4 regions of the Shewanella sp. ALD9 genome follow, and region 4 is predicted to be linked to each of the others. Evidence: predicted binding sites of a transcription regulator. Region 4 holds the regulator's gene; each other region holds the start of a gene.
The links. The regulator MetJ, encoded in region 4, represses methionine synthesis genes. The targets are predictions, from matches to a motif close to TAGACGTCTAGACGTCTA.
Positions count from the first base shown of each region.

Region 1: metK (methionine adenosyltransferase) is a predicted target of MetJ. The motif match lies at 2,920-2,937, and genes of this name have one in related genera.
Region 2: serA (phosphoglycerate dehydrogenase) is a predicted target of MetJ. The motif match lies at 2,534-2,551, and genes of this name have one in related genera.
Region 3: metA (homoserine O-succinyltransferase) is a predicted target of MetJ. The motif match lies at 3,463-3,480, and genes of this name have one in related genera.

Region 1 is NZ_PJCD01000001.1:712,260-718,157, forward strand. It holds gene CXF88_RS03315 (GNAT family N-acetyltransferase) at 1-421, shown strand, start outside; gene CXF88_RS03320 (hypothetical protein) at 470-826, shown strand; gene CXF88_RS03325 (GNAT family N-acetyltransferase) at 989-1,576, opposite strand; gene metK (methionine adenosyltransferase) at 1,738-2,889, opposite strand; gene tkt (transketolase) at 3,422-5,416, shown strand; gene epd (erythrose-4-phosphate dehydrogenase) at 5,606-5,898, shown strand, end outside.
Region 2 is NZ_PJCD01000002.1:817,220-823,117, forward strand. It holds gene CXF88_RS06985 (PaaI family thioesterase) at 130-567, opposite strand; gene CXF88_RS06990 (response regulator transcription factor) at 713-1,381, opposite strand; gene CXF88_RS06995 (DUF2238 domain-containing protein) at 1,866-2,486, opposite strand; gene serA (phosphoglycerate dehydrogenase) at 2,679-3,908, shown strand; gene ygfZ (tRNA-modifying protein YgfZ) at 4,075-5,037, shown strand; gene CXF88_RS07010 (ABC transporter ATP-binding protein) at 5,183-5,887, shown strand; gene CXF88_RS07015 (ABC transporter permease) at 5,892-5,898, shown strand, end outside.
Region 3 is NZ_PJCD01000003.1:511,260-517,157, forward strand. It holds gene CXF88_RS09855 (fumarylacetoacetate hydrolase family protein) at 1-263, shown strand, start outside; gene maiA (maleylacetoacetate isomerase) at 362-1,012, shown strand; gene CXF88_RS09865 (nucleotidyltransferase family protein) at 999-1,664, shown strand; gene ompW (outer membrane protein OmpW) at 1,911-2,558, shown strand; gene CXF88_RS09875 (SDR family NAD(P)-dependent oxidoreductase) at 2,635-3,378, opposite strand; gene metA (homoserine O-succinyltransferase) at 3,740-4,684, shown strand; gene CXF88_RS09885 (GGDEF domain-containing protein) at 4,780-5,898, shown strand, end outside.
Region 4 is NZ_PJCD01000001.1:431,734-437,631, forward strand. It holds gene CXF88_RS02015 (DUF3373 domain-containing protein) at 1-1,374, opposite strand, end outside; gene CXF88_RS02020 (cytochrome c) at 1,523-1,852, opposite strand; gene CXF88_RS02025 (sulfite exporter TauE/SafE family protein) at 2,209-2,949, opposite strand; gene metJ (met regulon transcriptional regulator MetJ) at 3,025-3,339, opposite strand; gene metB (cystathionine gamma-synthase) at 3,548-4,717, shown strand; gene CXF88_RS02040 (bifunctional aspartate kinase/homoserine dehydrogenase II) at 4,849-5,898, shown strand, end outside.

The DNA.
Region 1 (5,898 bases), 280 kb from region 4:
AGAGGTGAGCCAGTTGATAAATCAACATTGGTTTATCGTAGCTGAAGAGCAAGGGGTGATCATTGGATATGTGATGGCGGCAAAATGGTCATTTTTTTCCTCGCAACCATTGTACCGACATATTATTCAAAAACTTAAGTTTGCCGATTTAAATGGACAAGCTTTATCGACGACTAACACGTGCCAATATGGACCCGTTTGGATACAAGAATCAAAACGCGGCCAGGGAGTTTTTTCGGCGCTGGTTACCGAATTAAAAAAACAAGTGGCAGATACCTTTCCATTTATGGTGACGTATGTTGCCGCTGACAATGCGCGTTCGTTGGCAGCACATCAACAAAAAGCCGCAATGACAGAGATTGATCAATTTCGTTTTGAACAACGTGATTATTGTTTACTGGCCACAGCTAATATTACGTGATCGTTATACTAAGGGGTGTTGATAAAGTGGTTATTTATGAGGAATATTATGAGTACTAACTTTGAAGCACTCTTTTCACCCTATTTGGATTTAAGGTTATCTGCATTTGACAATATGAAGCTAATAGCCGCGGTGTTGACTGATGCGACAGAGTTGTATGAGTGTGTCGAAGCCGATTTACAAAATCCAGATGATCCGCAATTGCAGCAATCGGGGTATTTTGTGCGCTGGCAAGACATGTGGCTATTTTGTGGCGTAACCAATAATTATCAAGCAGCGATTGCGCTATTTACCGATGTCGAGCGGATTAACTTAGCGTCTATCAGTGTCAAAGTAGTGCCCGTAATGACAATGCAACAAGTGTCGTTTATGTGTATTGAAAGTTCACATTTCGATCATTGTTAACGAGTTCGATCACCTTGTACTTATGCTGACTTAGTTTGATTACGCTTAAGTCTATTTGGGCTAAATTTATTGTTGTGCAATAGCCTTGAGAGGCTTTAATACGATCTAGATTTTGTCTGAGTTTGGCTCATTGAGCTTATTGAGTTAGATTATTAATCTAGATTATTTATCGGGATCATTGAGCTGCATCAACACTAGTGGTCGTTGTTCACTGTGATAGCGACGATACAACTGAGTGATGTCTGCTGGTATCGCTGATAAATCATTTTGACCTATCACGACATTTTGATCTATAACGATAAAGTGCTGCTGTTGATATAAGCCAATTAACCACGGATGAGCAAACAAGAAGCAATTTTTAGCGGTTAATTTGGGCGCGATAAATTTCAATAACTGAGTTGAAAGCTGTTGTCCACGGTAGTCAGGGTGAACCAATAATCCATTGATTAATTGATATTGGCCAATAGATTTAACTCTTACCGCAGCGATTATTTTTTGCTGGCTTATATCAACTTCATCAGTAGCTGGTGGGCTTAGATGATGAATGACAGCCACAGACTCTTTCTGAGCTAATCGAGCATAAGGCATATGTTGACGATAGAATAACTTGATTGCAGACCACTGTTTAATGGCTGGCAAGTTAATGGCTGGAATGTTAGTAACAGGGCTGTTTATCGCACAGGGGTTAGTTGCCGTTGATGGCTGGTGGTTTGCTGTTATCTTTGTGTTTAGCCAAGTGGGTTGATACATAATCTGAGCCATTGTTGAGATTAAATGTTGAGATTAAATGTTTAGATCAAATCATTGCATTGCCAATGATAGATAAAATAAAACCGCCAGTTGGCGGTTTTATTTTTTATCGTGTTAGCTTAATACAGACACTAGCTTAAGACGATAATTATGCTGGCTGATTATAAACCTGCATCTGCACGAAGTGCTTCAGCTTTATCGGTCGCTTCCCAAGGGAAGATATCACGGCCAAAGTGGCCATAAGCAGCAGTTTGCTGATAGATTGGGCGTGCCAAATCTAGCATTGCTGTTAAGCCGTATGGACGTAATTCGAAGTGTTGGCGTATTAATTTAATCAATACTTCTTCTGATACTTTACCTGTACCGAATGTTTCAATACTAATAGACGTTGGCTCTGCAACACCAATAGCATATGACACTTGTAGCTCACAACGGTCAGCTAGACCAGCAGCAACGATATTCTTAGCCACGTAACGTGCAGCATAAGCCGCACTACGGTCTACTTTTGATGGGTCTTTACCAGAGAAAGCACCACCACCATGACGAGCCATACCGCCGTAGGTATCTACAATAATTTTACGACCAGTTAAACCACAATCACCAACAGGGCCACCAATCACAAAGCGACCAGTAGGGTTGATAAAGTATTTAGTGTTTTTGTTTAACCATTGAGCAGGTAATACCGGCTTGATGATAGTTTCCATTACCGCTTCAATTAAATCAGCTTGACTCACGTCTTCACGATGTTGAGTTGATAATACAATCGCATCAATACCGATGATTTTGCCATCATCATAAGCAAACGTTACCTGGCTTTTAGCATCTGGGCGTAACCAAGGCAGTGTGCCGTCTTTGCGTACTTCAGACTGACGCTTAACTAATTTGTGCGCGTAAGTAATCGGTGCAGGCATTAATACATCAGTTTCATTGCTGGCATAACCAAACATTAAACCCTGATCACCAGCACCTTGCTCTGCAGGGTCTGAACGATCAACACCTTGATTGATGTCTGGTGACTGTTTGCCTATGGCATTAAGTACCGCACATGAATCAGCATCAAAACCCATATCTGAATTGGTGTAACCGATTTCGCGTACGGTTTTACGGGTAATTTCTTCAATGTCTACCCAAGCAGAAGTGGTGACTTCACCGCCCACTAATACCATACCGGTTTTGACATACGTTTCGCACGCAACACGAGCCTTTGGATCTTGCTCAAGTATTGCGTCTAATACCGCATCAGAAATCTGATCGGCGATTTTATCTGGATGACCTTCTGAGACAGACTCAGAGGTAAACAAGTGCTTTGCCATAATAGGAGAATCTCGTTGGTTGCATTTGAATATACGTCTAGACGTCTATTTTAGTCGAAATCTAATTTGATAACACCCCTTTGTACGAATTTAACTGGAGAATTGTGCAATGGAGCATAATTTTTTTTGTTAATCATAGATATGTTTATACTGGTGAAAAATCAAGTGTTTGATTCATATTGCTTTATTTAAATGCTCATCGACTTGCGCGGTGTATTAATCATAAAAATAGACAATGTTTTTGATAGATTAGAGATTATATTGCCTAATCAGAGCCATAGCTCTGCCAATCACGATACTTTTTATTTATAAGTGGCAATAAATAATTACTCTGTATTTATCTCATGTTATGGTCATGCTGACCATTTGATGCTGTGTTTACGATGTTTATTTATTGGCATTGTATGAAATCACCGTTTATTTGACGGTTAAAAAGAAACCCGAAAAATTTTAATTTGCGTCACATCGCCTTGTAGGGGAAAATATGGCTTCACAATTGCCCGTTAGACCTTACAAACAAGCAGGAGAGAGCATGTCATCTCGTAAAGTACTCGCTAACGCTATTCGCGCCCTAAGTATGGATGCGGTTCAAAAAGCTAACTCTGGTCATCCAGGTGCCCCAATGGGGATGGCAGATATCGCCGAAGTGCTATGGAATGATTTTCTTAAGCACAATCCAACTAATCCTAACTGGGTCGATCGCGATCGTTTTGTTCTGTCAAACGGTCATGGCTCTATGCTTATATACTCTTTATTGCATTTAACTGGCTATGAATTGCCTATTGAAGAGCTAAAGCAATTCCGTCAGCTGCATTCAAAAACGCCTGGTCATCCTGAATATGGTTATACCCCTGGTGTTGAAACTACAACCGGTCCTTTAGGCGCTGGTTTGAGTAATGCTGTTGGTATGGCTATTGCGGAAAAAACCTTGGCGGCTCAGTTTAACCGTCCAGGCCACGACATCGTCGATCACTTCACCTACTGTTTCTTAGGTGATGGCTGTTTAATGGAAGGTATTTCTCACGAAGTCAGTTCATTAGCCGGAACATTAGGCCTTGGAAAGTTAGTCGCATTTTGGGATGACAACGGTATTTCTATCGATGGTCATGTTGAAGGCTGGTTCACTGATGACACTCCTAAGCGTTTTGAAGCCTATGGCTGGCACGTTATTGCCGATGTAGATGGTCATAATCCAGATGCTATCCGCGCCGCGATTGAACAAGCTAAATCTGTAACAGATAAGCCATCGATGATTTGCTGTAAAACCATTATTGGTTTTGGTTCGCCTAACAAGTCGGGTAGCCATGATTGTCATGGTGCACCATTAGGTGATGCTGAAATTGCAGCAGCTCGTGAGTTCTTAAACTGGCCACACGCTCCTTTTGAAATCCCATCTGATGTTTATGCTGGTTGGGATGCTAAACATAAAGGTGTTGCTAACGAGTCATTATGGAATGACAAGTTTGCTGCTTACCAAGTTGCGTTCCCTGAACTGGCTGCAGAATATGAACGTCGCGTATTAAAAGGTGACTTACCTGCAGATTTTGAAGCAAAAGCACAAGCCTTTATCCAAGAAAGCCAAGATAAAGCCGAAGGTATTGCGAGTCGTAAAGCGTCTCAAAATTCAATTGGTTTCTTTGGTGCTATGTTGCCTGAATTACTTGGCGGTAGCGCTGACTTAGCCGGTTCTAATTTAACGCTTTGGTCTGGTTCAAAAGGTATTCAAGACGATCCTGCCGGTAACTACATCTATTACGGTGTACGTGAATTCGGTATGAGCGGTATTATGAACGGCGCGTCGTTACATGGTGGTTTTATTAACTATGGCGCAACTTTCATGATGTTCATGGAGTACGCACGTAACGCGGTACGTATGTCAGCATTAATGGGCATTCAAAACATTTTCGTTTATACCCATGATTCAATCGGTCAAGGCGAAGATGGCCCAACTCACCAACCGGTTGAGCAATTAGCTAACTTACGTTTAACGCCTAATATGGCTGTTTGGCGTCCATGTGATGCTGCGGAAACGGCAGTATCTTGGAAGGCGGCGATTGAACGTCGTGATGCACCAACTTCATTAATCTTTAGCCGTCAGGGTCTTAAGGCACAAGCGCGTACTGCTGAGCAATTAGCTAACGTAGCTAAAGGTGGTTATGTACTGTCTGATTGCCAAGGCACTGCTGATGTGATTTTGATTGCCACAGGTTCAGAAGTGCAGTTGGCGATGGATTCTGCCGCAGAGCTCACCAAACTAGGTCAAAAAGTGCGAGTAGTTTCTATGCCTTCTACGACTGAGTTTGATAAGCAAGATGCTGCTTACAAAGAATCTGTACTACCAAAAGGTGTCACTAAACGTGTTGCGGTTGAAGCGGCACATACTGACTTCTGGTACAAATATATTGGTTTTGATGGTGCTGTAGTGGGTATGACCACCTTTGGTGAGTCTGCTCCTGGTGGTGATTTACTTAAACATTTCGGCTTCACTGTTGATAATGTAGTAAAAACTGTCCAATCTTTAGGATAATCATCTGAGATTAAACACTTATCTATTAGGTGTTTAATCTGTATAATAACGGCCTGCAATACTATTGCAGGCCGTTTTTTTATCTCTTTAATTCACGTGAAATAATATATGCTAAGTCACTTATTAATAGATGTTTTTATCATAATTTGTTGAATAATAAGTGCTTCGGATAATTACTCTGGACCCTAAATGATTCGAGTTGCAATTAATGGTTATGGCCGGATTGGCCGCTCAATACTTCGTGCATTGTACGAATCTGGAAAACGTCAACAAATCCAAATTGTGGCGATCAATGAGTTGGCAAAGCCAGAAGCCATATGTCATTTAACTCAATATGACACGACTCATGGTCGTTTCAAGCATACCGTTAAGCTAAATGGTGATCAGTTGCTTATTGGTGATGACAGCATTTTGTTACTCAATCAACCCGATGCTAATTTATTGCCTTGGGCTGAACTTGATATCGATATCGTTTATGAAGC
Region 2 (5,898 bases), on a different contig from region 4:
CGCACTTATTGGCACACTTGATAGACTAAATAAGCAAAGCACATTATAAAAAAATACACTGTTAACAAGATTAAAACCTTGATCCATCGATGATTATAAGGCCTATCGATTTATAGTATCTATAATAGCTTATCGCTCTACAACCGCAGCCGTCATTCGTGAAATACAACAAAGTTCACCCGCACTGTTACGAATAAGGACTTCCCAAACCGAACTGCGTTTACCTAAATGCACAGGTTTAGCCGTTGCCGTTAATTCACCATTACGTGATGCTTTCAAATGATTTGCGTTGATTTCTTGGCCAACACAATAGTAACGGGTAAAGTCGACCACAAAGTTGGCGGCATAACTGGCTACTGTTTCTGCTAGTGCGACGTTCGCACCACCATGAACAATCCCTAATGGATTGTGTACGGCTGGATTAGCAGGCATTGTGGCAACCATATAATCGTCACCGATTTCAGTAATTTTAATGCCCAATGTTTGCATTAAGGTGCCCTTTCCCTGCATCCCTGCATCTAAACGAGCACAATCTTCTAAAGTGACAGTGTTAAACCAAATACTCATTCTTAATATCCATCATTATTATTATTAGAAAACTCAGTGTACTGATTAGCTTACCTTTTTGAAAGAAAAACGCGAACAATAACATTAACCCATTAAAAAGGAGCCTAAGCTCCTTTTATAGTTATTCACTAAATCTATATGTACGTTAACTCACTAATTCGCAATGGCTTTGGTAGGTCTGTGCCCAACGCAATAACTCAACTCGGTTACGAGACTCCGTTTTACGGAAAATAGATGAGATATGCGCTTTTACAGTATGTTCACTAATACACAAACGCTGGGCAATTTCTTTATTACGCGCACCGCTAGAAACAAGCTGAATAATGGTTCTTTCTCGACTGGTTAATCTTTGGAGGATGGCCACGGTATCGGCAGGGATTTCAACGTTGGTATCGAGTTGCTGGACTAAACGTCTAAAAATCTTACTGATCAGTGGACGGTCGTACCACAATTCATCAGAAACCATTTTACGCAGACCCGTCAGCATTAAGTCCATGCGTTGATCACTGTATAACAAACCCCGTACGCCTAAGAGTAATGCTGACTCTTGATCAAGTGATCCACGTTCAACTTGGTACAATGCTACAGGGACATGCTCCACTAAACGCGATACCAGTAACGGGATGCCCTTACTGTCTAAGGCCGCACCTTTTTGTGAAACAAGATAAAAGTTGTTGGATTTTTTTTCTAACTCAAGCTCAGCCGCATGTTTTACAATTCGAGTTTTCAACCCGATAGATTCTGCCAAAATAGCTAAATGGCAAGGTGCTGCGATTTGGTGCAAAAACACCAACTCATCAATATTTGAACTCATCACTCTTCTCCCTGAAAAGTACATTATTGCTCAACATACCTTGAGCACATCCTGAGGCTATATACTATACGTAAATGAAATACGTTTACTAGCCTTCAAAACTAGGCTGAGCAGATAGTTTACTTTTTGTCGTTATATTAGAGCATGTTCTTTCTTCATTCATTAATCGCGTTACGAGATAAATCGACTCACCAAAAAAGTGGCTATTAGGTTAAGTCGGTCATTATCAATCACGATTCTTATAATAAAAAACCTTCCTATACAGCAAGCATAGTAAAAATTTGTTAGTTGATATGACTATTATGTAAGTCTAAAGTATGAATAGTAAATTTGACTGACTTTGCGTAGACTTTATCACTAACCCAAGACTGATAAGCTCATACTTTCAATTCGCTCAACATCATCAATCTCTCATCAATGCTAGCAGCCAAATTTACTCATTTTATGGCAAAATAAGCTAACTAAATAAGTTAAATGAGCCTTATCATACCGGAGGCTGGTTAAGCGCCATTTTGGTCGCTATTTGTTTATTATGAAGAGACGATAACAACAGTAAGCCACATACCCCACCAATTAATGCTAGAAACATGTCAGATTGAGTATCCCAAACATATCCTTGAGTGCCTAAAAATGCCTCGGCATTTTCACCGGTAGCAATGGCAACCCACCATTCAACTAATTCGTAAAAAGCTGAAAACGCCAACACAAAACATACTGCTAAAAACTGACACCAAGCACCTATTTGCATGACATGTTTACGAATAAATATTTCGCGAGCTAATATTACCGGAATAAAACCCTGAGCAAAATGGCCGACTTTATCGTAATTATTACGCTCGCCGCCCATCACTTGCGCTAGCCAGTCAAATAACGGCACTTCAGCATAGGTATAACGTGCACCGACAAATAACACACAGCAATGTACTAAAATAAGTGCATAAGCTAACGTAGTCAGAGGAAAGCTTTTACGACTAAAAAATAAAATAGGTAATGCGATTAACGCAGGTATCGCTTCTAACCACCAAGTGAACATATCTTTAGGTGCGCTAACTGACCACAACAGTACTAATAGATAAATCCCTATCCATATAACCTTACTCTTCATCTTAATTCTCTCCATGAGATATTGTTCTCAAATTAGAATATAAACTTTAGCCATCTAGCCCTCTACAAGCGCTTAAAAAAGTGCTACTTTGATAATGCGCCGGAAGTCCGCATTTATATCATAACTATTAGTATAAGCATTAGTATAACCATTAGCTTAAGCACCATTTAATGATAAGAGGGTACCCATATCATGGCGAAACACTCGCTTGACAAGGATAAGATCAAAATCCTGCTGTTGGAGGGCGTCCACCAAACTGCGGTCGATGTACTAGAACGTGCAGGTTATACCAACATTGAATACCATAAAGCCTCGTTAGGCGAAGAGGCTTTGATTGCATCAATTAAAGATGCTCACTTTGTTGGATTACGCTCCCGCACCCAGCTTACTGCGGAAGTATTGCACCGTGCAGAAAAGTTGGTTGCGATTGGTTGTTTTTGTATTGGCACCAACCAAGTCGATTTAGCCACGGCCGAGAAACTGGGTATTCCTGTTTTCAACGCCCCTTTCTCCAACACCCGCAGTGTTGCTGAATTGGTGATTGGTGAAATCATCATGCTGATGCGTGGCATTCCACAGCGCAATGCCATGTCACATCGTGGCGGTTGGTTGAAGAGTGCTAATGGCAGTGTTGAAGTCCGTGGTAAAACCTTAGGTGTGATTGGTTATGGCCATATTGGTACTCAACTGGGTATTTTGGCTGAAACCTTGGGCATGAGAGTGATTTTCTTTGATATTGAAGATAAGTTACCGTTAGGCAATGCCTCTCAAGTTCACTCTATGGACAAGTTATTGGCCCAAGCAGACGTTGTTAGCCTGCATGTACCAGAAACACCGCAAACTAAAGACATGTTCGCTAAAGCTGAATTTGCTCAAATGCGTCAAGGCAGTTTCTTTATCAATGCCTCTCGCGGAACTGTTGTTGATATCGAAGACTTAGCCGATGCCCTGAAGTCAGAACATCTTGCGGGTGCTGCGATTGACGTATTCCCGGTAGAACCTAAGTCGAATGATGATGAATTCATCTCTCCACTGCGTGGCTTAGACAATGTATTACTCACACCGCATATTGGTGGTAGTACTGCTGAAGCACAGGAAAATATCGGCGTAGAAGTGGCTGGCAAACTGGTGAAATACTCAGATAACGGTTCTACCCTGTCTGCGGTCAATTTCCCTGAAGTGTCTTTAGCGCAACATAGCGGTACCTCACGCTTATTGCACATTCATCAAAACCGTCCTGGTGTATTGATTAAAATTAACCAAGCGTTTTCTGAAAAAGGCATTAACATTGCTGCTCAGTACTTACAAACCACTGCTGAAATTGGTTACGTGGTAATGGAAGTCGATTCTGATCAAGCTGAAGAAGCATTAGTTGAATTAAAATCTATTGAAGGCACTATCCGTGCGCGAGTATTGTTTTAAACTGACTTTTATAAGCAATTAACTTGAGTTAATTGTCTTCCTAAAAAAGCTACCTTGTGCACAAGGTAGCTTTTTTATTGGCTTTAAAACCATAGCCCCCTGTTGAGCATTCTATTAATCCGTTACACTCCAACCATACCGTCTTATTCACACGTTAGGGATAGTTATGACCATTTCAGTAAACCAACCAGATTGGGATTTTATCGCCACGTCTCCTGAATTAATGTTATCAAGTTTGACGCATATGGGGTTAATCGAAATCACTGGTGAGCAAGGGCGCAGTTTCATTCATGGCCAAGTCACCACAGATATTACCTCCCTTGGCACAAACGAGTGGAAATGGGGTGCTCATTGCGACCCTAAAGGTAAAATGCTCGCCAGTTTCCGTGGGTTTTCAATCGGCGATAGCTTATTCATGTTACTGCCAAAAAGTACTTTAAGCTTGGATTTACCTCAGTTACAAAAATACGCTGTATTCAGTAAAGCCGAACTCGCCGATGTCAGTAATGATTATCAAATAATGGGTATTGCTGGCCCAAAAGCACAAGCCTTTGCAACTGAACATTTTGGCGATGTATCGCAACCACTTAATCTTGTTGAGCAAGGTGTGATTATTCGTGATGGTGAACGTTTTATTGCCATTATTAACAATGCAGCAGCACAAACCATTATCAGCCAATCGGGACAAACATTGTTTGCTGCAAGTGCATGGCAAGCATTGGAAATTAAAGCCGGTTATCCAAACATAGATGCCGCTCATTCCGGCCAGTACGTTGCGCAAATGTGCAACCTGCAAGCCATTAATGGCATTAGCTTTACCAAAGGCTGTTACATGGGCCAGGAAACCATTGCCAGGATGAAATATCGCGGTGGCAATAAACGTGCATTGTATATTTTGTCTGGTACTACCAAGCAAACCATCAGCACTGACACTCAATTAGAAATTGCCCTTGAAGGCGGCTTCCGTCGTGGTGGCAATATCATTGAATGCGTCCAATATGGTGACAAGGTACTGCTTACCGCGGTGTTGCCAAATGATACCGAAAACAACGCTCAACTTCGTATTACCGGAGATGAAAGCTCACAGCTAACTATTATCGAGTTGCCATATTCTTTAGCAGATGCTTAATTAATTGATGTTGTATCTTCATTAAGCGAGCCATTGGCTCGCTTTTTTATTTTTTGAACATTAATGATCTATATCACGTATATTATTGATAATATTACTCTGTTTATTCAGAACTTCAATTAAGCTAATTCGTTATGGAGCGACTATGACTACTATCGTCACCTTAGAAAATATTAGTAAAGGGTTCCGCGATGGCGAGTCATTTCATTCGGTGCTTAATCACGTCAACCTGACTTTGCAGCAAGGTCAAACTATCGCATTAACCGGGCCTAGCGGCAGCGGTAAAAGTACCTTACTGAATATCATTGGTGGCTTTGAAACCATAGACAACGGTGACATGTTAATCCGTCAGGCTGATAACATGCGATCGGTGACAAAGTGGCAAGATAAGCAATGGAGCCAATATCGACGTCAGTCGCTCGGGGTTATATTCCAACAATTTAACTTACTCACACCATTAAATGTGCGCGACAACATTCAATTTTCACTGGCGCTAAATCAGTTAGCATGGAGCCCTTGGTGTGATGAACTTTGCCACCAGCTAGGATTAACGCCATTGTTAGACCGCAACGTTGAAAACTTATCCGGTGGGCAACAACAGCGAGTGGCTATCGCGCGGGCATTAGCTCACAAACCACAACTCATATTAGCCGACGAACCGACAGGTAATCTTGATCAACACGCCGGATTACAAGTCATGCAACTACTTACCGAACTCGCTCAACAAGCCAACTGTTGTATTTTAATGGTGACTCACAGCGAACAATGTGCCGCATTTATGCAGCATCGCTGGCACGTCGAAAATCAGCAGATTGTGATTAACCCTGCTGACATGACGTTGCAAGGTTAAGCCCATGACAA
Region 3 (5,898 bases), on a different contig from region 4:
TTAGCCAGTTAGTCGAACATGTGGCTAAAACACGTCCATTAGGCGCAGGTGCAATTATTGGTTCTGGTACTATTTCTAATTACGATCGCAGTGCTGGTTCAAGTTGTTTAGCTGAAAAACGCATGCTTGAAATCATTGCCGACGGTAAAGCATCAACACCCTTTATGCATTTTGGTGACACTGTTCGCATTGAAATGTTTGATGATAACGGTGTGAGTATCTTTGGTTCTATCGATCAAAAAGTGGTTGAATACACAGCTTAAGATTATGAAAACGATATAAATCGAAATATAAAGGCAATAGCGATTAATCGTTATTGCCTTTTTGTTAGGCAAATTAAAATAAAAATAAGGGAATTGACATGAAACTCTATGGCTACTGGCGTTCAAGTGCGGCATATCGCGTGCGTATTGCGTTAAATTTAAAGCAGTTAACGGCTGAACATATTTCAGTTCATTTGGTTAATAATGGTGGAGAGCAACATTCTGAGGCTTACCATCAACTCAACCCCTCGGATCTTGTGCCGACGTTTATCGACAATAATGAGTCAGGCGAGATTAACTTATCGCAATCGTTAGCCATTATAGAATACCTCGACGAAAAACACCCTCAGCAACCGTTACTTCCCAGCAATATTGAGCAGCGAGCTATTGTTCGCAGCATGGCTCAAGCCATAGCATGTGAAATTCATCCTTTAGATAATCTTCGAGTATTACAATATTTAGTTAAGGAAATGGGTGTCTCAGAAGCTGATAAAATGCGTTGGTATCACCATTGGATACACCTTGGCTTTGCTGCTTTAGAACAGCAGTTAAGCCGATATTCTGGACGTTTCTGCTTTGGTGATACTCCTTCGCTGGCCGATATTTGTCTGATCCCGCAAGTGTATAATGCCAAGCGCTTTAATTTAGAGCTTGCTGCGTATCCTAATATTGTCAGAATTTGGGATGAGTGCCATAAGTTACCTGCATTTGCTGATGCCGCGCCAGAACAACAGCATGACGCGACGTAATCAAACCTTGTTTAATCAGCACCAGTTAAATCCGCCCCTGTTAAACCAAGTGGCCATTGATCAGTTGCAACATGGGCAGGCTAAGCCATTGTTTTTGTTGTGGCAGTGGTTACAACAAGATGAACTTAGAATGGCAGCCTTAATGACGTGTCAGAAAGTGATGCAACAACAAGGGATCACAGATTGGTTAATTAGTGCGGGTTTTATACGCAATTTGATCTGGGATAATTTGCACAGCATGACCTCACAGCCCTTAAACGACATTGATGTCATTTACTGGTGTGATAACACCCCATCTTCTGCAGAAGACCAGGCGATTGAAGCTTTACTCGTTAAGCAGATAGCTCTGCCATGGTCGGCGAAAAACCAAGCCAGAATGCATCTTAGAAATGGTGATATGCCCTATAGTTCTTGTGTTGATGCCATGTCATTTTGGCCAGAAAAACAAACGGCGATAGGGGTTAAATTAGTCCCCTCTGATGACCATACAACAGCTGAGTTTCAATTACACGTGACGAGTGTGTTTGGTTTAGGCTGTTTGTTTGACTTGTCATTAAGTCCAAACCCAAAGCATGACAAAGCTATTTTTAACCATCGCGTGTCCCAAAAGGGATGGTTAATGCATTACTGCAAACTATCTGTAACAGATTAATCATCAATAATAATTCACCTGTTCAACCTCACAAAACCTAACTGTTAAATACATCTTTCATCTCTTTACCGCCTAACTTTGTGATCTAAATCATGTGTCTGGGATCTAATTAGGTACCTCTATAGGGGTACTGCTGTTTTGTTGATCTGAATCAATGATGTTAACGATTAACTTCAGTAGGTTAACCGCAAATGTTAAGGATGCACAGAATTGCATCTAGTTGTCATTGCCAAGGAGTGTTAAAAAATGAATAAGAAAATTACCCTAAGTTTAGTTGCTGCTTCTTTATTAACTGCTGGTTTTTCATTTGGTGCTGCGGCCCATCAAGCAGGAGATATTATTGTTCGTGCTGGTGTGGCAATGGTTGCTCCAAATGAGTCAAGCCCAGTAGTCGCAAATATTGCTGAATTTAGCGTAGATAACGATGTCCAATTAGGGCTAAATTTTGGTTATATGCTAACTGATAATATCGGCATTGAATTATTAGCGGCATCGCCTTTTAGTCACGATGTGTCACTGGGTGAACTCGGTAAAATTGCTGACTCAAAGCAATTACCTCCAACACTGGTCGCACAATATTACTTTGGCGATTCACAGTCTGCTTTACGTCCCTATATTGGTTTAGGGATTAACTTTACCAACTTTTATGACAGTGAATTTACTCAAGAGGCGAAAGATCTTGGCTTAGATAATTTGAGCCTATCGAACTCTTGGGGCGTGGCGGCTCAAGTTGGGCTTGATTATCAAATTGACAAGAAATGGTTGGTTAATGCGTCTGTTTGGTATGCTCAAATTGCAACGGATGTGAGCTTTGATATGGGGGCAGATCATGTTGTGGTTGATACAGACATTGATCCTTGGGTTTACATGATCAGCGTCGGTTATACTTATTAAGCTAGGGTAGAATACGTTAGTGAAAAACGAACATATGAAACAGGAACCTACGGGTTCCTGTTTTTGTTGATGGCACTTATGGAGACTTTTTACGCGGTTTCCAATGGCGAGTATTGTAAATGTACTCTGGTAATAAACGATTTATCCACGCGACAATGCGCCAGCGTTTAGTGACATACACTCGGCGTTTACCTTTTTGCAAGGCTGAGATGATTTGTGTAGCCACTTTATCGAGAGGCGACAACAGCAATTGTGTATTCAAATGAACGGCTTTATCAAATAACCCTAATTGAATATCACTAATGGTAATAGGCAGCTTTAATCGTTGTGCATGCATACTCAAGCCTTGCAGGTAATTTTCAGCAAAGGCTTTGGAGGCATGATAAGCCACATTAGGCCCTCCACGTTGACCGGCTATTGAGTTAATGGCGGCTAGTTGGCCGTAACCTTGCTCGCACATTAATTTAAAAATACAGTTATTTGCCGCAGCAAAGCCCATTACGTTAATATCGATAGTGTGCTTATCAATTGCCCAAGGCAGGGTAGAATCGTAGTCATTAACACCGGTATTAACAATCACCAAATGGGCGCCATTATGTTTGCTCCAAGCGGCATTCAGCTGTGCTATTAGTGTGTCAGGTTGATTAATTACTAACGGATATACGCTGACATCGCCAGGCAGACTTTGACTAAACTCGTTAAGTGATTCAGGGTCGTTAACAAAAAGCACCAGCGAAACTTGCTGTGCAGATAACTGTCTGGCTAAGGCTTGGCTCAGTTGAGAGCTGGCGCCAATAATCATCGCTGTCGCTGTAGACATGATTCATCTCATCAAAAATAATGACTCATAATAGAAATAACATCAGTTGATAACAAGTAAGAAAAAAATTCAACTTGAGACGTGTAGACTTCTAGCCATCCAAGTGTATGATGGTTATCTAACAGATTGACCGCTATTAACGTTAGCAATAAGCCATTCTGTCGCGGTTTAGACTGGGTGAGTAGGTTAGTTATGTTTGCAAACGACATTTGACAATCGATGATGACCGCTGTTTTTAGCGCTAAACTGAATGTTGAAACTGTGACATAACAGACATTAACGTTATTGTGAAAAGGCTGGTTGGTTAATCGAGCGCTGGTTAATCAAGTACATGTGTTTAATTAATCTAAAGGTGAGACGTATGCCGGTTCGAATTCCAGATAACCTGCCTGCAGCAGGTATTTTAGAGTCAGAAAATATCTTTGTGATGTCTGAAACCCGAGCTGCTAATCAGGACATTCGTCCAATGCGGGTATTAATCTTGAATCTAATGCCTAATAAAATCGAAACTGAAACCCAGTTGTTGCGATTACTGGGCAATACGCCCTTGCAAGTTGGGGTCGATTTATTACGCATTCATGATAAGGAATCTAAGCATACATCAGTGGATCACATGAATACTTTTTATCGTGATTTTGAAGACATTAGAAATAACAATTACGATGGTTTGATTATTACAGGTGCACCGTTAGGAAAAATTGATTTTAAAGATGTGGTGTATTGGGACCACATTCGCGAAATTATTGACTGGTCACAACAACATGTCACTTCAGTACTGTTTTTGTGTTGGGCAGCTCATGCTGGTTTGTATCATCTTTATGATTTACATCGTCAGTTATTAGCGAATAAACGTTCAGGTGTATTTAATCATCGAAGAACCAGCGACCCACATCCACTATTGCGCGGTTTTGATGATGAGTTTTTTGCACCGCACTCACGATTTGCTGAAATGGATATTGAACAAATTCGTCAACATCCAGATTTAGAAGTGTTGGCTGAATCAGACGAGGCTGGCGCGTATATTGTGCTCAGTCGTGATAATCATAATGTGTTTGTTATGGGTCACCCTGAGTATCAAAAAGACACCTTGAATGAAGAATATGTGCGCGATGTTGGCGAAGGCCTCAAGCCAGATATTCCGCAAAACTATTACCGACAAGATGACCCAACACAAGATACTATTGTTCGTTGGCATAGTCATGGCAGCTTGTTAGTCAGTAATTGGCTTAATTATTATGTTTACCAGTTAACGCCATATGACTTGTCTGACATGAATGCGAAAACACCATGGGAAAGTAAAAAGTAAACTTGAATATAGTTATACCGGCGTTTTAACGTTGACTTCGTTTCGATAAAAGCTATTGTTAAACTTAGATGTTTTTATTGTAAGGTCGAGTTTAAATGGTTAGAACCAAGTTGATGATATTATTGGTGTGTGCAGTAAGCTGGCCGCTAACTACTTGGGGGGCCGGTGACATTTTTAGTGACGCTAATGGCACTATTATGAATGGCGCCAATGTTAGCGACAATACCGTTAGCAACAATACCGTTAGCGATAATACTGAAAGCACAGAAATTACTGAGATCAAACAACAGTTAGTCACATTAAGCTCACCACAACAACGCATTGACTTTTTACAACAACAGCGACCACAAAGTGCTCAATGGCCGATTGAACAGCAAGGCCAGTTATTGCATTTACTGGCAATAGAGCAAGAAGTTAACAGTGATCTTGTTGCTGCAATTAACAGCTATAGCCATGCCATTAAATTACTTACACCACATCCTCTTAGCAAAGAATTGGTCAAAAGCTATCTCGAGCGTTCATTCATACTTTACCTTCAAACTAACGACACCCAAATTTATTGCCCAGATCGTGAAGTGGCGGTTACATTAGCTCGTCAACTTGGACAAGTAGATATCTTGGCCGAAGTGTTAGCGCAAAGTGCGTATTGCCATAATAAACCAAGTGATTTTGGCGAAGGTCTCAAAAGGTTAAATGAAGCTTTAGCGTTAGCACAACAGCATCAATTAGGACTGAGTCGTCAAGCGATGATATTCAATGCCACGGCTGCTATCTATCGTGACAATGGTTTAAACCGTAAAGCCTACGAATACTTTAACAAAGCCTATGACTTTTGGGAGCAAGCCCAAGATAAGCAAGACATGTTTAATATGTTACATAACATGGTGGGCGAATCGATTAAATTGGCCTTGTGGGGGGAAAATAAAGCTCATTTAGCCCAAATGCAGCAACTGGTAGAGCAATCGCCAGAGTTTGCTGATTTTGATTTTTTCTATCAATTTAATACGGGTATTAGCTGTTGGGCTCAAGGTTTATTTCAAGAAGGTATAGATCATTTTTTGCGCGCACTTGAAGTGCAAGATACAACCCAAGAAAAATACTTTGTCGACGCTACGCATGCATGGTTGGCATTGAGTTATTTTCGCCAACAACAACCAGATAAAGCTTTTAAGTATGCTGAAATATTTTCTGGTTCGGCGACTTATGACGGCCAT
Region 4 (5,898 bases):
ATAAATGCCGTAACCATCTTTGGTGTCGCTATCAACGGTTTCTTTTGGCACCATAATGATTTCAGTACCAGTGCTGTTCAACTCTGCTTCAAATACTGCATCGCTTAACATGCCACCGAACAAACCAGCATTGCCGTTAGGTTCAGCACGAGTCCATCCTAATGAGGCAAACATTTTCAGGTCGTCATCGGTTTCATAGGCATAACCTAGGCCACCTAAGTACATATCACCAATGACACCGCTTGGTTGTACGCGGGTGACGAAGTTAAAGTTGTCGAATTTTTGCATGTCTTGATACATGGTTGGGGCAAAGATACCCGCCAGTTGAGTAGGGAATGCCATGGTGCCCGTAAAGCCATCATTGACATCTTTAGCACCGAATAAAGTGAACTGTAAGAAATGGTTACCGTCATTAATCACGTCGATATTAAACCCGCCGAGGTGGGTATCTTTAGTGATGATGTCACCAAACAATTCGCCATTGCCGTACTGTGATTCAAAGCCTTGGCCATAGCAAAAACGTACTGTTTGGCCTTCAATACCGGTAATATCACCCAAGTTGTAACCTAAGGTCAGACCATCGAAGTTGAAATTGACTAAGTGACCTGATGGCGTGCCGCCTCTGAGTTCATTTTCACGATAATGATTTGGTGGACCGTACGTTGAAGGGCGACGTCCAATAGAAAGGTAAGTGCCACTACCATTAATGTCTTTCCAATTAAAATAGGCGCGCTCTACTTTTAACTCATCACCACTGGTGCTACCGCTACTGGTGCCGTCCATGGTGAATGAGTTCCATGAGTCGAATACTTTAACTCCAGCAGAGTCTCCCCAGCTCTTAAACATGGTTAAACGTCCTGCAAAGCTGACGTTATCCCACACTTTAGCGTCAATGTTTAGGCGTAAGCGCGTGGTGTAAAATATATCGTTATCAATGTCCTGTTGGGTTTTTTGGCCCAACAGCATTGGCATAACGCCTTGAAGCATACCGCTTTGAAACGCGCTGGCTAAATCAGGGTTTGCCATCATCATTTGGCCTAACGGTGAGGTAGCACTGTTTGGATCGCCAAATACTCCTGACATGGCTTTAGCGCCAAAGTCAGAAAAGTTAACGTTCATGGCTGGGTTCCAAGTGACGTTTTGATAATGTAATGAATGTGCTTTGGTTCTAAAATCACCCGTAATGGCTATTCTGTCTAAGGCTGTGTGACGCTCGGTTTTGTCAACTCGTGAATTTAAGTAATCAAGATCTTCATTAATAGTAGTCAGTTGTTGTTTAAGATCGGCAATCTTTTGTGCATCGGTATCTGCTGCTAGGCTTGCGCCGCTCATAAAGAGCGCGTTAGCCACTAATATTGAGATGAGAGTTCTCATGGTCTTTCTCCCCTTTATTTGCCAAATAACAAGGTCAATTTGGCAAATTTTTTGTGTCAGGATCCCTGAGGCTAAGCCTCACAGTTTTTTCGTTTGGTTTATTGGCTGATGTTTCGTTTAGAACGAAAAGATACTCAGCATTGATGATTTAGCCGCAAGTAGCTGGTTGGTCTGAATCGGCGGCGTGGTCATATAAAAACTGTTGAATATCTTTTATGTCTTTTTCTGATAAGGCTTCAAAAACGGCAGGTTTAGCTTTGTGCTTATCACGAGTAAAGAAACGATCCCATTGGCTCATGGTTTTGGTCATTGGGGTTAATTCAGGACCTTCACTGTTAGCGCTGTGGCAGGCTTTACATTCTTTTTTGTACAGGTGCTTACCTTTTTTAGGATTACCACCATCTGCGGCCATCACTTGGGTGCCAAGTGATAATGCCATAGCAACTGCGATACCAACTTTAATGTAAGTGTTCATCATTTTGTCCTCTGTCGGGCTTATTAGGGTTGTGCATTAACAGCATTTAATTATTTATTTGCTGTAAACAATGTTACCTAAAAGTGAGTAGTGTTAATTTGAAGTAGATCATATCCATGAGAAAAATCTAATTGAAAAAAAGTTAATTGAAAGAAATCTAATGAACTAGTGTGATGTGGATCTATTGCGCCAAGATGAGGATTTTGCTAGAGGAGATAAAAGTGGTTTTTTTGATACTTATTGATGGCGTTTTTAGGTGAGAAATAGACTGCTTGATAAATAGAAGGGGAAGATTTTAATCATTATTAGCGAACAAGCCCATTGATGGCTGGTTTTGTTTACAGGTACAGAATAGCTGATTAGCTCATTAACGTGTTGGTCGACATAATCACTAACACAGTGGCACTAATACTACATAACACTAAGGTGACTATGCGGGTTTTATCTTTATCAACGCGGCCAATTAATCTACCTGAGACAAGATAACCAGCAACGACTGAAGGCAATAATAGCAGTGATAGCCATAAATGCTTCACTTCAACTAAGCCGACGATGGTTAGAATAGCTAAGGCAATTAATGAGCTAAACACGAAAAAGGCAGATAATGCCGCTCTAAACTGACCTGGGTCTTGGCCTGCAAGCAAAATGGCCATTGGTGGACCACCGATAGCAGCGATATTGCCAAATATGCCTGAAAATACCCCAGCGATAAATAAACTGAGGCGATTAATAGGGGCGGTAAAGCGAAAGATGCTAAGAATAACAGCAATAAACACAATGCCTGCAATCACTAAGCCTAGTATGGCTTGTGGGGCAAACAGCAATAATCCAGCGCCTAAAAACCCCCCAGGGATCCGCCCGAGTAAGGCATATTGCAAACCATTAAATTGTAGATGACCGCGTTCTCTAAATAAGGTCATTGCAGAAATGGCAAAGCCCATAACAATAATAGGAACAGGAACTAATTGAGGATTAACAATATACAGCAGCGGGCTAGCAACAACGGCTAACCCAAAGCCAATTAAGCTTTGGGTTAGCGCGCCAAAAAACACGATAATCGATGCCAGTATCAAGGTCGTTGGATCGATAAATGACATCATAAGTTCTCTTTAAAAACATGACGACTTCTTATTAGGGTCGTTTCAAAGTCTGTGAGGTATTGACTAATCAGTGAATTATTCGAGCTCTTCCCACTCGATACCCATATCATCCATTAACTTTTTCGCTTCACTTGGAATGCTATCAGGCTGATCTTTTGATAGATCACCGTCATAAGGTAATGGTTGACCTGTGTACGCATGCAAAAATGCTTCGCATAGCAGTTCACTGTTAGTTGCATGGCGCAGATTATTTATCTGGCGACGCGTCCGCTCATCCGTCAGTACTTTTAATACTTTTAAAGGGATAGAAACCGTAATTTTTTTTACTTGTTCATTTTTTTTGCCGTGCTCGGCATATGGGCTGATATATTCGCCATTCCACTCAGTCATTAACTTACCCTTAACGATAAATACGCTGCAGATTTTAAACCGTTACAATCTCTAGTCAAATTATTGCTACTATTTAATCCCGATTGCAAATAGATTTCTTGATGTTTAGACGTCTAAACGTCTATTTAAGTTGACGGATGGGGATCTCTTAGGTAAATTTGGACGTCTAGACATCTCTTTGTGTGTTTGTGAAATTTTAGGAGTTACCATGACTAAGCATCAAAACGCCACATTGGCCGTTCGCCAAGGTATTGAAACAGACACACAACATGGTGCTATCGTGCCACCGATTTATTTATCGACCAATTATTCATTCGATGGCCACAATAATCCGCGCGAGTTTGATTACAGTCGTTCGGGTAATCCTACTCGATGTATTTTAGGTGACGCACTCGCCAAACTCGAGCAAGGTGCTACCGGCGTGGTGACATGTACCGGCATGGCGGCGATTACATTGGTGACTAGCTTACTTGGCCCAGAGGATTTATTGGTTGTGCCGCACGATTGTTATGGTGGCAGTTACCGCTTATTTACTAACTTGGCCAAAAAAGGCCAATTTAAGTTATTGGTTGTTGATCAAACTGATGCGCAAGCGCTGAGCAAAGCGATAGCTCAAAAACCGAAAATGGTGTGGTTAGAAACGCCATCGAATCCTTTATTGCGGGTGGTAGACATTAATGCCATTAGTATCGCTTGCCATGACGTTGGCGCGCTAGTGACAGTCGATAACACCTTTTTATCACCAATATTACAGCAGCCATTATTATTAGGTGCAGACATTGTGATTCACTCAACCACCAAATACATCAATGGTCATAGCGATGTGGTCGGTGGGGCTGTAGTGGCTAAAGATCCTCAAGTGGGTGAGTTGTTACATTGGTGGTCAAATACTCTTGGGCTTACGGGGTCAGCATTTGACAGTTATTTAACCCTCCGAGGCTTACGTACTTTAGCGGTACGAATTCGTGAGCATCAACGTAATGCACAAAAGATTGTTGAGTTACTCAGCGCCAGTGATGTGGTGGCCAAGGTGTATTATCCGGGTTTAAAAGACCATCCAGGTCACGAAATTGCGGCAAAACAACAACAAGGCTTTGGCGCTATGTTAAGTTTTGAGTTAATCGGCGGCGAAGCGGAAGTGGTGGCATTTTTAAAGGCGCTGTCGTTGTTTAGTGTTGCCGAAAGTTTAGGCGGAGTGGAAAGTTTAGTCGCCGTTCCGGCCACTATGACCCATAGAGCAATGGACCCACAAGCAAGGCAAGAGGCTGGTATTAAAGAGACTTTATTGAGACTATCTGTCGGTATTGAAGATGCAGATGACCTCTTGGCCGATATTCAAGCAGGCCTAGCAGCTGTTGCCGCGATAAAATCAGCTTAATTCGAGTTTAAGTTAGCTGTGGTTTCGACCAAATTGGGTAAAATAGCAAAACATGCACTTGCAACACTATTGGTTTCAAAATAGAAGTCTAGCAGTCGCAACAAAAGTCGTAGTTGTTTAAGGAGTCAGTAATGACGCGAAGTCATTTACATAAGTTTGGTGGTTCAAGTTTAGCGGATGCAGATTGCTATCGCCGTGTTGCACATATTCTACTTACGCATGGTCAGAGTGATGATTTAGTTGTGGTATCCGCCGCCGGAAAAACGACTAACTTCTTATACAAATTATTGAGCCTGCGTGACAGCGGTCAGTTGTGGCAAGAAGAGCTGCAAATTCTGATCAGTTACCAGCAGACGTTAATTGAACAATTATTATCAAACGAGCAAGCGCGTGATTTACGCGAACGTTTGTCTACCGACAAATCTCAGTTAGTCAGCTTATTATCTTTAGAGCAACGTAACGATTACCAATTAAACCAAGTGGTGAGTTTTGGTGAACGTTGGTCGGCGCGCTTAATGGCCGCTTTGTTACGAGAAATGGGCGTAGCTGCGACTCATGTCGATGCGTGCTCTATTTTGGTAGCCGATGAAGGCGCCGTACCCAATATTTTAGTGGCTGAGTCTCGTGACAAGGTACAGGCCTTATTAGCCTTGCACCCGCAAGAGCGTTTAGTGATCACCGGCTTTATATGCGCTAACCGCCACGGCGATACCTTATTGCTGGGTCGCAATGGTTCTGATTTTAGTGCCACCTTAATTGCCAGCTTAGCTGACATTGAGCGTGTGACCATTTGGACCGACGTTGAAGGGGTATTTAACGCCGACCCGAATAAAATTAATGATGCTAAATTACTCAAGAGTATGTCACTCGCAGAAGCGGATCGCTTAGCGCGCCTGGGCTCTCCTGTACTGCATTCTCGTACCTTACAGCCACTGTTTAATACTAAAGTGAGTTTAGCGGTACGCTCAAGCTATGCTTCGCACACCGACTTCACCTTAATTGCGCCACTGAGTTCATCTGCGAGTGCGCCAGTCGTGACTAACTTAAATGAAGTGGTGTTGTTTAGTTTTAAAATGAACGCAGACATTGAACCATTGTTGGCCATTTTGGATAAAGCTGGTATCACGCCGTTAGCTTATTGGTCGCTAGCACAACATAAGTTTGAGTTGGCGTTAACGCTT